Regions from separate parts of the Streptomyces sp. NRRL B-3229 genome, predicted to be linked through region 1. Evidence: riboswitches for the same ligand, from Rfam matches in the RefSeq annotation. Region 1 holds a riboswitch; the other holds the start of a gene.
The links. Region 1 has a riboswitch for cyclic di-AMP ahead of IF54_RS0123915 (transglycosylase SLT domain-containing protein). Riboswitches for the same ligand answer to the same signal wherever they lie in the genome.
Positions count from the first base shown of each region.

Region 2: another riboswitch for cyclic di-AMP. It lies ahead of IF54_RS0102890 (M23 family metallopeptidase); the one in region 1 lies ahead of IF54_RS0123915 (transglycosylase SLT domain-containing protein).

Region 1 covers NZ_JOGP01000015.1:7,057-12,013, forward strand. The annotation lists gene IF54_RS0123900 (polyprenyl synthetase family protein) at 1-2, opposite strand, end outside; partial or broken gene IF54_RS44195 (CocE/NonD family hydrolase) at 285-1,693, shown strand; cyclic di-AMP (ydaO/yuaA leader) riboswitch at 2,105-2,279, shown strand; gene IF54_RS0123915 (transglycosylase SLT domain-containing protein) at 2,285-2,767, shown strand; gene IF54_RS0123920 (HAD family hydrolase) at 2,803-3,615, opposite strand; gene IF54_RS0123925 (LacI family DNA-binding transcriptional regulator) at 4,089-4,957, opposite strand, start outside.
Region 2 covers NZ_JOGP01000001.1:659,073-664,029, reverse strand. The annotation lists gene IF54_RS0102900 (M16 family metallopeptidase) at 1-635, shown strand, start outside; gene IF54_RS0102895 (M16 family metallopeptidase) at 632-2,020, shown strand; cyclic di-AMP (ydaO/yuaA leader) riboswitch at 2,310-2,472, shown strand; gene IF54_RS0102890 (M23 family metallopeptidase) at 2,486-3,247, shown strand; gene IF54_RS0102885 (GntR family transcriptional regulator) at 3,450-4,145, shown strand; gene IF54_RS0102880 (HPr family phosphocarrier protein) at 4,282-4,563, opposite strand; gene IF54_RS0102875 (bifunctional GNAT family N-acetyltransferase/acetate--CoA ligase family protein) at 4,770-4,957, shown strand, end outside.

The DNA of each region.
Region 1 (4,957 bases):
ACGAGGGGTCTCCTGTCTGCTGGTGTCTTCTGGCGGTCAAACGGAATGTCGATAAGGCGCTGCCATCACTCAAGTCAGCGTATCCGGTCACCTTTGGATCACCGATAGCGCCCGCCCCGTCCATGCCAGGCGGTATCGGATCACGACCGGTATGTTTTTGATCACCTGAAATGATCGGATATCCATCGACTTGTAGGGAAGTAACCGACTGTGTCCCAGCTGCGCCGCACCGTGTGCCCGGTGCGTTGACACACGAGACGGTCCACGAGGACGTCCGTGTCCCGATGCCGGACGGGACGCTGCTGTACGCGCGCGTGTGGCGGCCGCTCACTCCCGAACCGGTACCCGCGATCCTGGAATACCCGCCGGACCGCCTCACCCACCGGACCGCGGCCCGCGACGGCCGGCGCCACCCTTGGTACGCGGCCCACGGCTACGCCTCCGTGGGGGTGGACGCGCGCGGGCACGGCGACAGCGAGGGCGTGCCGGGCGAGCCGTACGGGGCGGCCGAGCTCGCCGACGGGGTCGCGGTGATCGACTGGCTGGCCGCGCAGCCCTGGTGCGACGGGCGGGTCGGCATGATCGGCAGCTCCGGGGGCGGCTACGGCGCCCTGCGGATCGCGGCCCTCGCACCGGGGCCGCTCAAGGCGGTCGTCACGGTCTGCGGCACCGACGACCGCTACGACGGCGACGTGCACTACCTGGGCGGTTCCGTCCTCGCGGTGGACACGCACGCGTGGGCGGCGGCCACGCTCGCGCTCACGTGCCGGCCGCCGGACCCGCTCCACGTCGGCGACGCCTGGCGGGACATGTGGATCGGGCGCCTGGAGGCCGTGGAGCCGCCCCTGAACACCTGGCTCGCCCACCAGACCCGCGACGAGTACTGGCGCCGGGGCAGCGTCCGGGAGGACTACGGCGCGATCGACGCGGCCGTCCTGGCGGTGGGCGGATGGCACGACCCGTACCGCGACACCGTCCTCCGGCTGGTCGAGCACCTGCCCGCCGACCGGGTCCGCGGGATCATCGGCTCCTGGCCCCACCCGTACCCGGACCACGGTCCACCGGGCCCGGCGACCGGCGTTCTCCGGGAGACCCTGCGCTGGTGGGACCAGCACCTCAGGGGGATCGACACCGGCGTGATGGGCGAGCCCGTGCTGCGCGCCCACGTCAGCGACTCCCACCCCCCGGCGACGGCCCACGGCGCCCTGTCCTCGAACTGCCGGTACGGGGGCGTGAGGCGGACCTCGCGTTCTCGGATCCCGCGTTCCCGGATCCCGCGCCCTCGACTCCCGCACCCTCGGACCTCGCGTTCTCGGACATCGCGGTCTCGGACATCGCGGTCTCGGACATCGCGTCCGCGAACCTCGCGTCCTCGGACGGCGCGTCCTCGGACGGCGTGGTCGAAAAGCCGGAGCAGGCCGCGCAGCTCGGGGTGGACCGTGGCGTGGCCGCCGACGGGTGGAGTCCCGTGACCCTGGACGAGCCCCCTCCCGAGCGCCTGGTGGTGCGGGACGTGGCCAAGGGCGAGTGGCGTCTGGAGATCGATCCCCGGTACGGCGGCACGCGCGTGTACCCCGACGGGCTGGAGTGCACCGAGGACGTGCGGGAGACGTACACGATCGTCGAGCAGGACCCCCTGTCGGCGCGCACCCGCTCGGACTGGTCGATCCGGCTGCACCGGCCGGACCTCGCCTGGGACACCACCGTGCGCACCCGTTCGGAGATCAGCTGCGACGGCGGCGACTTCCACACCTCGAACGAGGTCATCTGCACCGAGGGCGGCGAGGTGGTCTTCCACCGGACATGGGAGAAGCGCATCCCACGAACGGCCGGTTGAAACCCAGTTGGGCCTCTTGCCCGTTTTGGGCGTCTTGCGCATGGGCGTGACTTGACTCACTCCGGCTGACGGACCGGCAGATATCCGGAACCTCTCAATCCGCCTTTCCCGGCGCACAAGTTGAGGCTTGCGACCGCAAAGGATCAAGTGCCCCAAATGCCACCGACCAAGGTCAATAGGCATTGCATGTGAATTCGCCACTTGTTCCGGACATGTGCTCTCGCATACGTTCCCGGCCTGTCGGGCGGACGCCGAATCCTGCCACCGCCCGTACACCCACCGAGAAACCACGGCAGGAGCGGGGGACCCAGGTAAGTCGCCGGACCGGGCGTCTTCGGACATACCGGTACGGCTCGGAGTGAAGTCATGCCTTTTGCGGGCATGGCCGGGCAGCTCCCCGCCCGAACCCGACAGCTCACCTCGCAGGCGACGGAGAGGAACTTCGCCATGCCCGCTGCCGCTCAGCACCGCGCTTCCCGCACCAACCGTCTCGTCCGCAAGCTCGCGATCGCCGGAACCGGGGTCGCCGTCCTCGCGCTCCCGCTCGTCGGCGCGACCACCGCGTCCGCGGCCACCCCGACCGTGCAGACCGCGACCACCCTCGGGTACGCCAACAACCTCGACGGCTGGATCCGCGCCTCGCTCGCCGTCATGGCCGAGCACGGGATCCCCGGCTCCTACGACGGCATCTACCGCAACGTCATCCGCGAGTCCTCCGGCAACCCCTACGCCATCAACCTCTGGGACTCCAACGCGGCCGCCGGCACCCCGTCCAAGGGCCTGCTCCAGGTGATCGACCCGACTTTCAACGCGTACCACGTGGCCAACACCTCGTGGGACCCGTACGACCCGGTGGCGAACATCACCGCGGCCTGCAACTACGCGGCGGCGCGGTACGGGTCCATCGACAACGTGTTCGGCGCGTACTAGGAACGGCGCCTGCTGGGAATTACGCCCGCTGGGAACTACGCCTGGCTGAACAGTCTTTCGAGGACGACGGCGATGCCGTCGTCCTCGTTCGACAGGGTCACCTCGTCGGCCACGGCCTTGAGCTCGGGGTGGGCGTTGGCCATGGCGACGCCGTGGGCCGCCCAGTCGAACATGGGGATGTCGTTCGGCATGTCCCCGAAGGCGATCGTCACCTCGGGTCCCAGGCCCAGGTGTTCGGCGGCCAGCGCGAGCCCGGTCGCCTTGGTGATGCCGCATGGCTGGAGTTCGACGGTACCGGGCCCCGACATGGTGACGGTGGCCAGCGAACCGACCACCGAGCGGGCCGTGACCGCCAACTCGTCGTCGGACAGGTACGGGTGGCGCAGCAGGACCTTGCTGATCGGCTCGCACCACAGGTCGTCGCGCCGGCCGACCCGCACGGCGGGCAGGGTCGGGTGGGGCATCAGATAGCCCGGCTCGATGAGCGTGAGCCCGTCGACGCCGTCCTGGTCCACCGCGGCGTACACCTGCCCCACCTCCGCCTCGATCTTCCCGAGCGCGGTCTCGGCCAGCTCCCGGTCGAGGGTGACCGACCAGAGCAGACGGTCCGCGCCGGCGTCGTACACCTGCGCGCCCTGACCGCACACCGCGAGCCCCGTGCTGCCGAGGTCGTCGAGGAGGGGCCGCACTCTGGGGGCCGGCCGTCCCGTCACGACGAGGTGCTGGGCCCCGCCCTCCGCGACCCTGGCGAGCACGGCCAACGACCGGTCGGAGAGGGTGTCGTCGGCGCGGAGCAGCGTGCCGTCCAGGTCGGTGGCGATGAGTGAATATGCGGGGGAGGCGGCCATGATCAGAGAATACGGATGGTTGGCCCCTCCGACTCGACGCGAACCGGACGGCTGCTGCTTTCACATCTGTTGACGGCAGTTCCGGTTCCGGGAACACGGCGAGGCGGGACGCGCGCCCCCGTCCACCGTTCCGCCGCCGACCGCGGATGCACGTCAATGTCCCGTACGCCTCCCCCCCGTTGCCGGCCCGTCTCTGCCGCTACGGCGCCTGCGGGGCGGGGGGAAGTTCATATCGGGGCGGCGTCCCGCGAGGCGCTGCCCGCGGGCGGGGCGGGGGCGGTGACCGGGAGCGAGTCGCCAAGGCCTCCGACCGCGAGGGCGTACGTCGCCCTGCGATGCCCGCGGGCGACTTGGCGAAGCCGCCGACTGCGATGGCGTCCGACGCCTCCTGAAAGATGGCGCTCGCGCCCGTCTGTCTGCCCGGTGGTGGCCGTGAGGGTGTCAGGCGGCCGCTCGGTTTCCGTGCCGCCGCGCTACGCCGAGTCGCGCACCACCAGTTCCGTCGGGAGGATGACGCCCGCCGGGTCCTCGCCGGCGATCTGGGCCAGGAGCATGCGGACCATCTCGGTGCTGATGCGGTCGAAGGGCTGGCGCATGGTGGTGAGGGCGGGGGCGATGGCGGTGGCCGCCGGTGAGTCGTCGAAGCCGCCGACAGCGATGTCGTCGGGGACCGAACGACCCGACTGCTGAAGGACGTTGACCACACCCAGGGCCATGAGGTCGGAGGCGACGAACACGGCGTCCATGTCGGGGGCCTGGGACAGCAGGCGCCGGGCCGCGCGCTCACCGCCGCTGCGCCGGAAGTCGCCCTCCACCACGAGCGCCGGGTCGTAGGGCAGGCCCGCCTCGGCGAGCACGTCCCGGTAGCCGGCGAGCCGGTCCGGGCCGCCCGGCATGTCCAGCGGCCCGGTGACCATGCCGACGCGCCGACGGCCCCCCGCGAGGAGATGCCGGACCATCTCCTGGGCGCCCTCCCGGTCGGCGGCGGCCACGTAACTCACCTTGGTCCCCCGCCCGATCGGCTTGCCGCACACCACCAGCGGAATCCCGGCGTCGTGGAGTTCGGCCGCGACCGGGTCACCGCTGTGGTTGGACAGCAGCAGCACCCCGTCGACGTGGCCGGAGGTGATGTACCGGGTCAGGCGCCGCCGGTCGTCGTCGCTCTCGGCGAGCATGAGCAGCAGCGGGATGTCGTGCTGGGCGAGTCGCTCGGTGCACCCCCGCAGCAGGACGTTGAAGTTGGGGTCCTCGAAGAACTTCTCCTGCGGTTCCGTGAGCAGGAACGCCACCGAGTCGGAGCGGCCCGTACTGAGGCTGCGGGCATGCCGGTTGACCACGTACC
Region 2 (4,957 bases), on a different contig from region 1:
AAGAGGTCCCCGCGCGCGCGTTGATGGCCGCCTACCGGCTGCCCCACGACGGCACCCGCGAGGCGGACGCGGCCGATCTCGCCCTGACCGTCCTCGGCGGCGGCGAGTCGTCCCGCCTCTACAACCGGCTCGTACGGCGCGACCGTACGGCCGTCGCGGCCGGCTTCGGCCTGCTGCGCCTCGCCGGAGCGCCCTCTTTGGGCTGGCTGGACGTGAAGACCTCCGGGGACGTCGAGGTGCCGGTCATCGAGGCCGCCATCGACGAGGAGCTCGCGCGGTTCGCCGCGGAGGGGCCCACCGCCGAGGAGATGGAGCGCGCCCAGGCCCAGTTGGAGCGCGAGTGGCTGGACCGGCTCGGCACCGTCGCGGGCCGCGCCGACGAACTGTGCCGCTACGCCGTCCTGTTCGGCGACCCGCAGCTCGCCCTGACGGCCGTGCAGCGCGTCCTGGACGTGAGCGCCGAGGAGGTCCAGGCCGTCGCCAAGGCCAAGCTGCGTCCCGACAACCGGGCGGTGCTGGTCTACGAGCCCACCGCCCCCGCCGAGATCGCCGAAAGTGCCGAGGACGCCTCCGAGGACCCGCAGGCCGCGGCGACCGTAGAAGCCACCGACGAGAACGAGGAGGCGGCCAAGTGACCGAGCTCGCCGCGATGGAATTCCACCCGCAGCCGCAGGCGGGCGAGCCCAAGGTCTGGGCCTTCCCCGCCCCCGAGCGCGGAACGCTGGACAACGGCCTCACGCTGCTGCGCTGCCACCGCCCCGGCCAGCAGGTCGTCGCCGTCGAGGTGCTCCTGGACGCGCCCCTGGACGCCGAGCCGGCCGGCCTGGACGGCGTCGCCACGATCATGGCGCGCGCCTTCTCCGAGGGCACCGACAAGCACTCCGCCGAGGACTTCGCCGCCGAGCTGGAACGCTGCGGCGCCACCCTCGACGCGCACGCCGACCACCCCGGCGTCCGTCTCAGCCTCGAGGTGCCCGCCTCACGCCTCGCCAAGGCGCTCGGTCTGCTGGCCGACGCCCTCAGGGCGCCCGCGTTCGCGGACAGCGAGGTCGAGCGGCTCGTCACCAACCGCCTGGACGAGATCCCGCACGAGCTGGCCAACCCGTCCCGCCGCGCCGCCAAGGAGCTCTCCCGGGAGCTGTTCCCGGCGGACTCGCGCATGTCCCGTCCGCGCCAGGGCACCGCGGAGACCGTCGAGAACATCGACTCCGCCGCCGTACGCGCCTTCTACGAGAAGCACGTACGCCCCGCCACCGCGACCGCCGTGGTCGTCGGCGACCTCACCGGCATCGACCTGGACGCGCTGCTCGCCGACACCCTCGGCTCCTGGACCGGCTCCGCGGCCCAGCCGCGCCCCGTGCCGCCGGTGACCGCCGACGACACCGGCCGGGTCGTCATCGTGGACCGCCCCGGAGCCGTCCAGACGCAGCTCCTGATCGGCCGAACCGGCTCCGACCGGCACGCACGCGTGTGGCCCGCGCAGGTGCTCGGCACGTACTGCCTCGGCGGCACCCTCACCTCCCGACTGGACCGGGTCCTGCGCGAGGAGAAGGGCTACACCTACGGCGTGCGCGCGTTCGGGCAGGTCCTCAGGTCCGCTCCGGACGGCTCGGGGGCCGCGATGCTCGCCATCAGCGGCTCCGTGGACACCCCGAACACCGGTCCCGCCCTGGACGACCTGTGGAAGGTGCTGCGCACGCTCGCCGAGGGCGGTCTCACCGACGCCGAGCGCGACGTCGCCGTGCAGAACCTCGTGGGGGTGGCGCCGCTCAAGTACGAGACGGCGGCGGCCGTCGCGAGCACGCTGGCCGACCAGGTCGAGCAGCACCTGCCGGACGACTACCAGGCGACGCTGTACCAGCAGCTCGCCGCGACCGGCACCGTGGAGGCCACCGCGGCCGTCGTGAACGCCTTCCCGGTGGACCGCCTGGTGACGGTCCTGGTCGGCGACGCGGCCGCCATCAAGGAGCCCGTGGAGGCCCTCGGCATCGGCGAGGTCAAGGTCGTGACGGCCGAGTAGCGGACGGCACGCACGTCGTGGCAGCCGAGCAGAGGTCGGCACGCACGTCGCGACAGCGGAGTGGCGGACGGCATGACAGGGGCCCTGGTGACGGAAGCGTCACCAGGGCCCCTTCGACACCGAGGTCGCTCGGACACCCAACTCACTTAGATGTCCGAATTGGGGGGGAGGTTGCCTGTCTGCCCTGTGGGATGCGCTACAAACACCGTGATCCGTTTGGGCCTTGAAAGCCGTCCCGCTTAGCGTCATCCGGGCTGTTCGTCAGGCACTGCGCCGCGCCCGCGGCACCGGACAGCCATCGCCGAGTCCCCGTACGGCGCGAGCCAGGGGAGCCGGGGACCCACACCAAGTCCCTGGGGTGAATCGGGCGTCCGTGGCATCGCGCGGGGCTCGTAGGAGACCTTCCTGCTCCGAACCCGTCAGCTAACCCGGTAGGCGAGAAGGAAGGAAAGGATCAGCCACCACATGGCGTTCACCTGCGCCACCGGGAAGCACCGTCGTCCCAGCCGCATGAAGCGCACCACCGCCCGCGCCGCGGGCGTCGCCGCCCTCGCCACCACCGGCGTCATCGGCGCCGTCGCCGCCCCGGCGCTCGCCGCCGACAACTCCGTCACCGCCGTGGAGCAGAGCGGTCTCATGCCCGTCGTCAGCACCGGCCAGTCGCTCGCCGCGCAGATCGACGCGCAGGCCGTGGCCCAGGAGCAGGCCGCCGCGCAGAAGAAGGCGGCGGCCGAGGCCAAGCGCAAGGCCGAGGCCAGGGCCAAGGAGATACGCGAGGCCAAGGAGCGCGCCGCCCGCGAGGCCGAGCGCAAGCGCCTCAACGCCTTCGTCGCCCCGATCTCCGGCTCCTACATCTCCACCGGCTACAAGAGCGGTGGCTCCCTCTGGTCGTCCGGCAGCCACACCGGTGTCGACTTCCACGCCGCCAGCGGCACCTCCGTGCACGCGGTCGGCCGCGGCACCGTCGTGGAGGCCGGCTGGGGCGGGTCGTACGGCAACAACATCGTGATCAGGATGGCCGACGGCACGTACACCCAGTACGGCCATCTGTCGTCCATCGGCGTCTCGGTCGGCCAGTCGGTCACCCCGGGGCAGCAGATCGGCCTGTCCGGCGCGACCGGCAACGTCACCGGACCGCACCTGCACTTCGAGGCGCGCACCACCCCCGACTACGGCTCGGACATCGACCCCGTCGCCTACCTGCGTTCGCACGGCGTCAACGTCTGACACCGCTTCCGCGCGAGACCTCCGCGCGATCTCCGCGAAACCCCGGCTCCCCGAGCCGGGGTTTCGTCGTTTCCGGAGCCCCCTTGTCCAAAAAATATCCCCGGATTCCGGTCCGCCGTCGGAAATTCCCGCTGATTGCAATAGAGTCACTGAACACACGTCAATCGGCGACGTTTCGCGGGGATTAAGACGGAGGTCGGACATGCGTATTCCGGCGCACTCGGTATGCACGGCGATCCGGGACGACATCGTCGCCGGTGTCCACGAGCGCGGCAGCCGGCTCACCGAGGAACTGCTCGCCCGCCGCTACGGCGTCTCCCGTGTCCCGGTCCGGGAGGCACTGCGCACCCTGGAGGCCGAGGGCTTCGTGGTGACGCGGCGGCACGCGGGCGCGTGCGTTGCCGAACCGACCGAGCAGGAGGGTGCGGATCTCCTGGAGATGCGCCTGCTCCTCGAACCGCTCGGCGCCGCCCGGGCCGCCCAGCGGCGCACCGAGGCCCACCTCAAGGTGCTGCGCGGCCTGGTCCGACTGGGTCAGGAGCGTGCCAGGCGGGGCAACAGCGAGGATCTGCGCTCCCTGGGGGGCTGGTTCCACGAGACGCTCGCCCAGGCCGCCGGCAGCCCGGCGATGACCTCGGTGCTGACCCAGCTGCGGCACAAGATCGCGTGGATGTACGTCGTGGACGCGCCGGCCGACCCGGTGGAGTCGTGGGCGGAGCACGGCGCGATCGTGGACGCGGTGGCGCGCGGGGACGGCGAACGCGCGCGGGCGATCACGGCGCTGCACACCGAGCGCTCGGGCGGCGCGCACCGGTTGCGGCTCACCTCGGGGGCGGATCGCCCGGACCGTGTGAGGACCTCGCAACATCCTGTAAACGTGACAGGCCTGCGGCATTAACACGGGCGCCGTATACAAAGAGGAGGGAATTCGTGGGGCGGCATTTCTGCTGCCCGTAAAAGGGAAATGCGAAGGGCCCGCCCGATAATCCGGACGAGCCCTTCGACTTGTTTTACCGCGCTGCGCCCCGGAGAACTCAGACGGTCTCGGGAAGCTCCTCGAGTCCCTCGGCGACCAGCTTCGCGAGCCGGTCGAGGGCCGCGTCCGCGCCCTCGGCGTCGGAGGCGAGGACGACCTCCTCGCCGCCCTGGGCGCCGAGGCCGAGGACGGCCAGCATGGAGGCCGCGTTGACGGGGTTGCCGTCGGCCTTGGCGATCGTCACCGGGATACCTGCGGCCGTGGCGGCCCGGACGAAGATGGAAGCGGGTCGGGCGTGGAGGCCCTCGGCCCAGCCGACGTTGACGCGGCGCTCAGCCATGTGATGCTGCCCTTCGGTGTTCAGGGTTGTCTAGACCAGTTTCCCACACGTGAAGCGTCTCCGGAGGGGACCCGATGTCCCTCCCGGGGTGAGCGGTCGGACCGCGGCCTCGGTCCGACGTCCGTCCCGGCGAGTCCTCGTGCGCTCGCTCGTTCTCCACAGACTGCCTCGCGCCGTTGTCGTACGCGAGCCGTACTCTGGGGCCCATGCAGAGCGCGTCGGACCGGCACGAGTACCCCGCCCACTGGGAGGCCGACGTAGTGCTGCGCGACGGCGGCACCGCGCGCATCAGGCCCATCACCGTCGACGACGCCGATCGCCTGGTCAGCTTCTACGAGCAGGTCTCGGACGAGTCGAAGTACTACCGCTTCTTCGCGCCCTACCCACGCCTGTC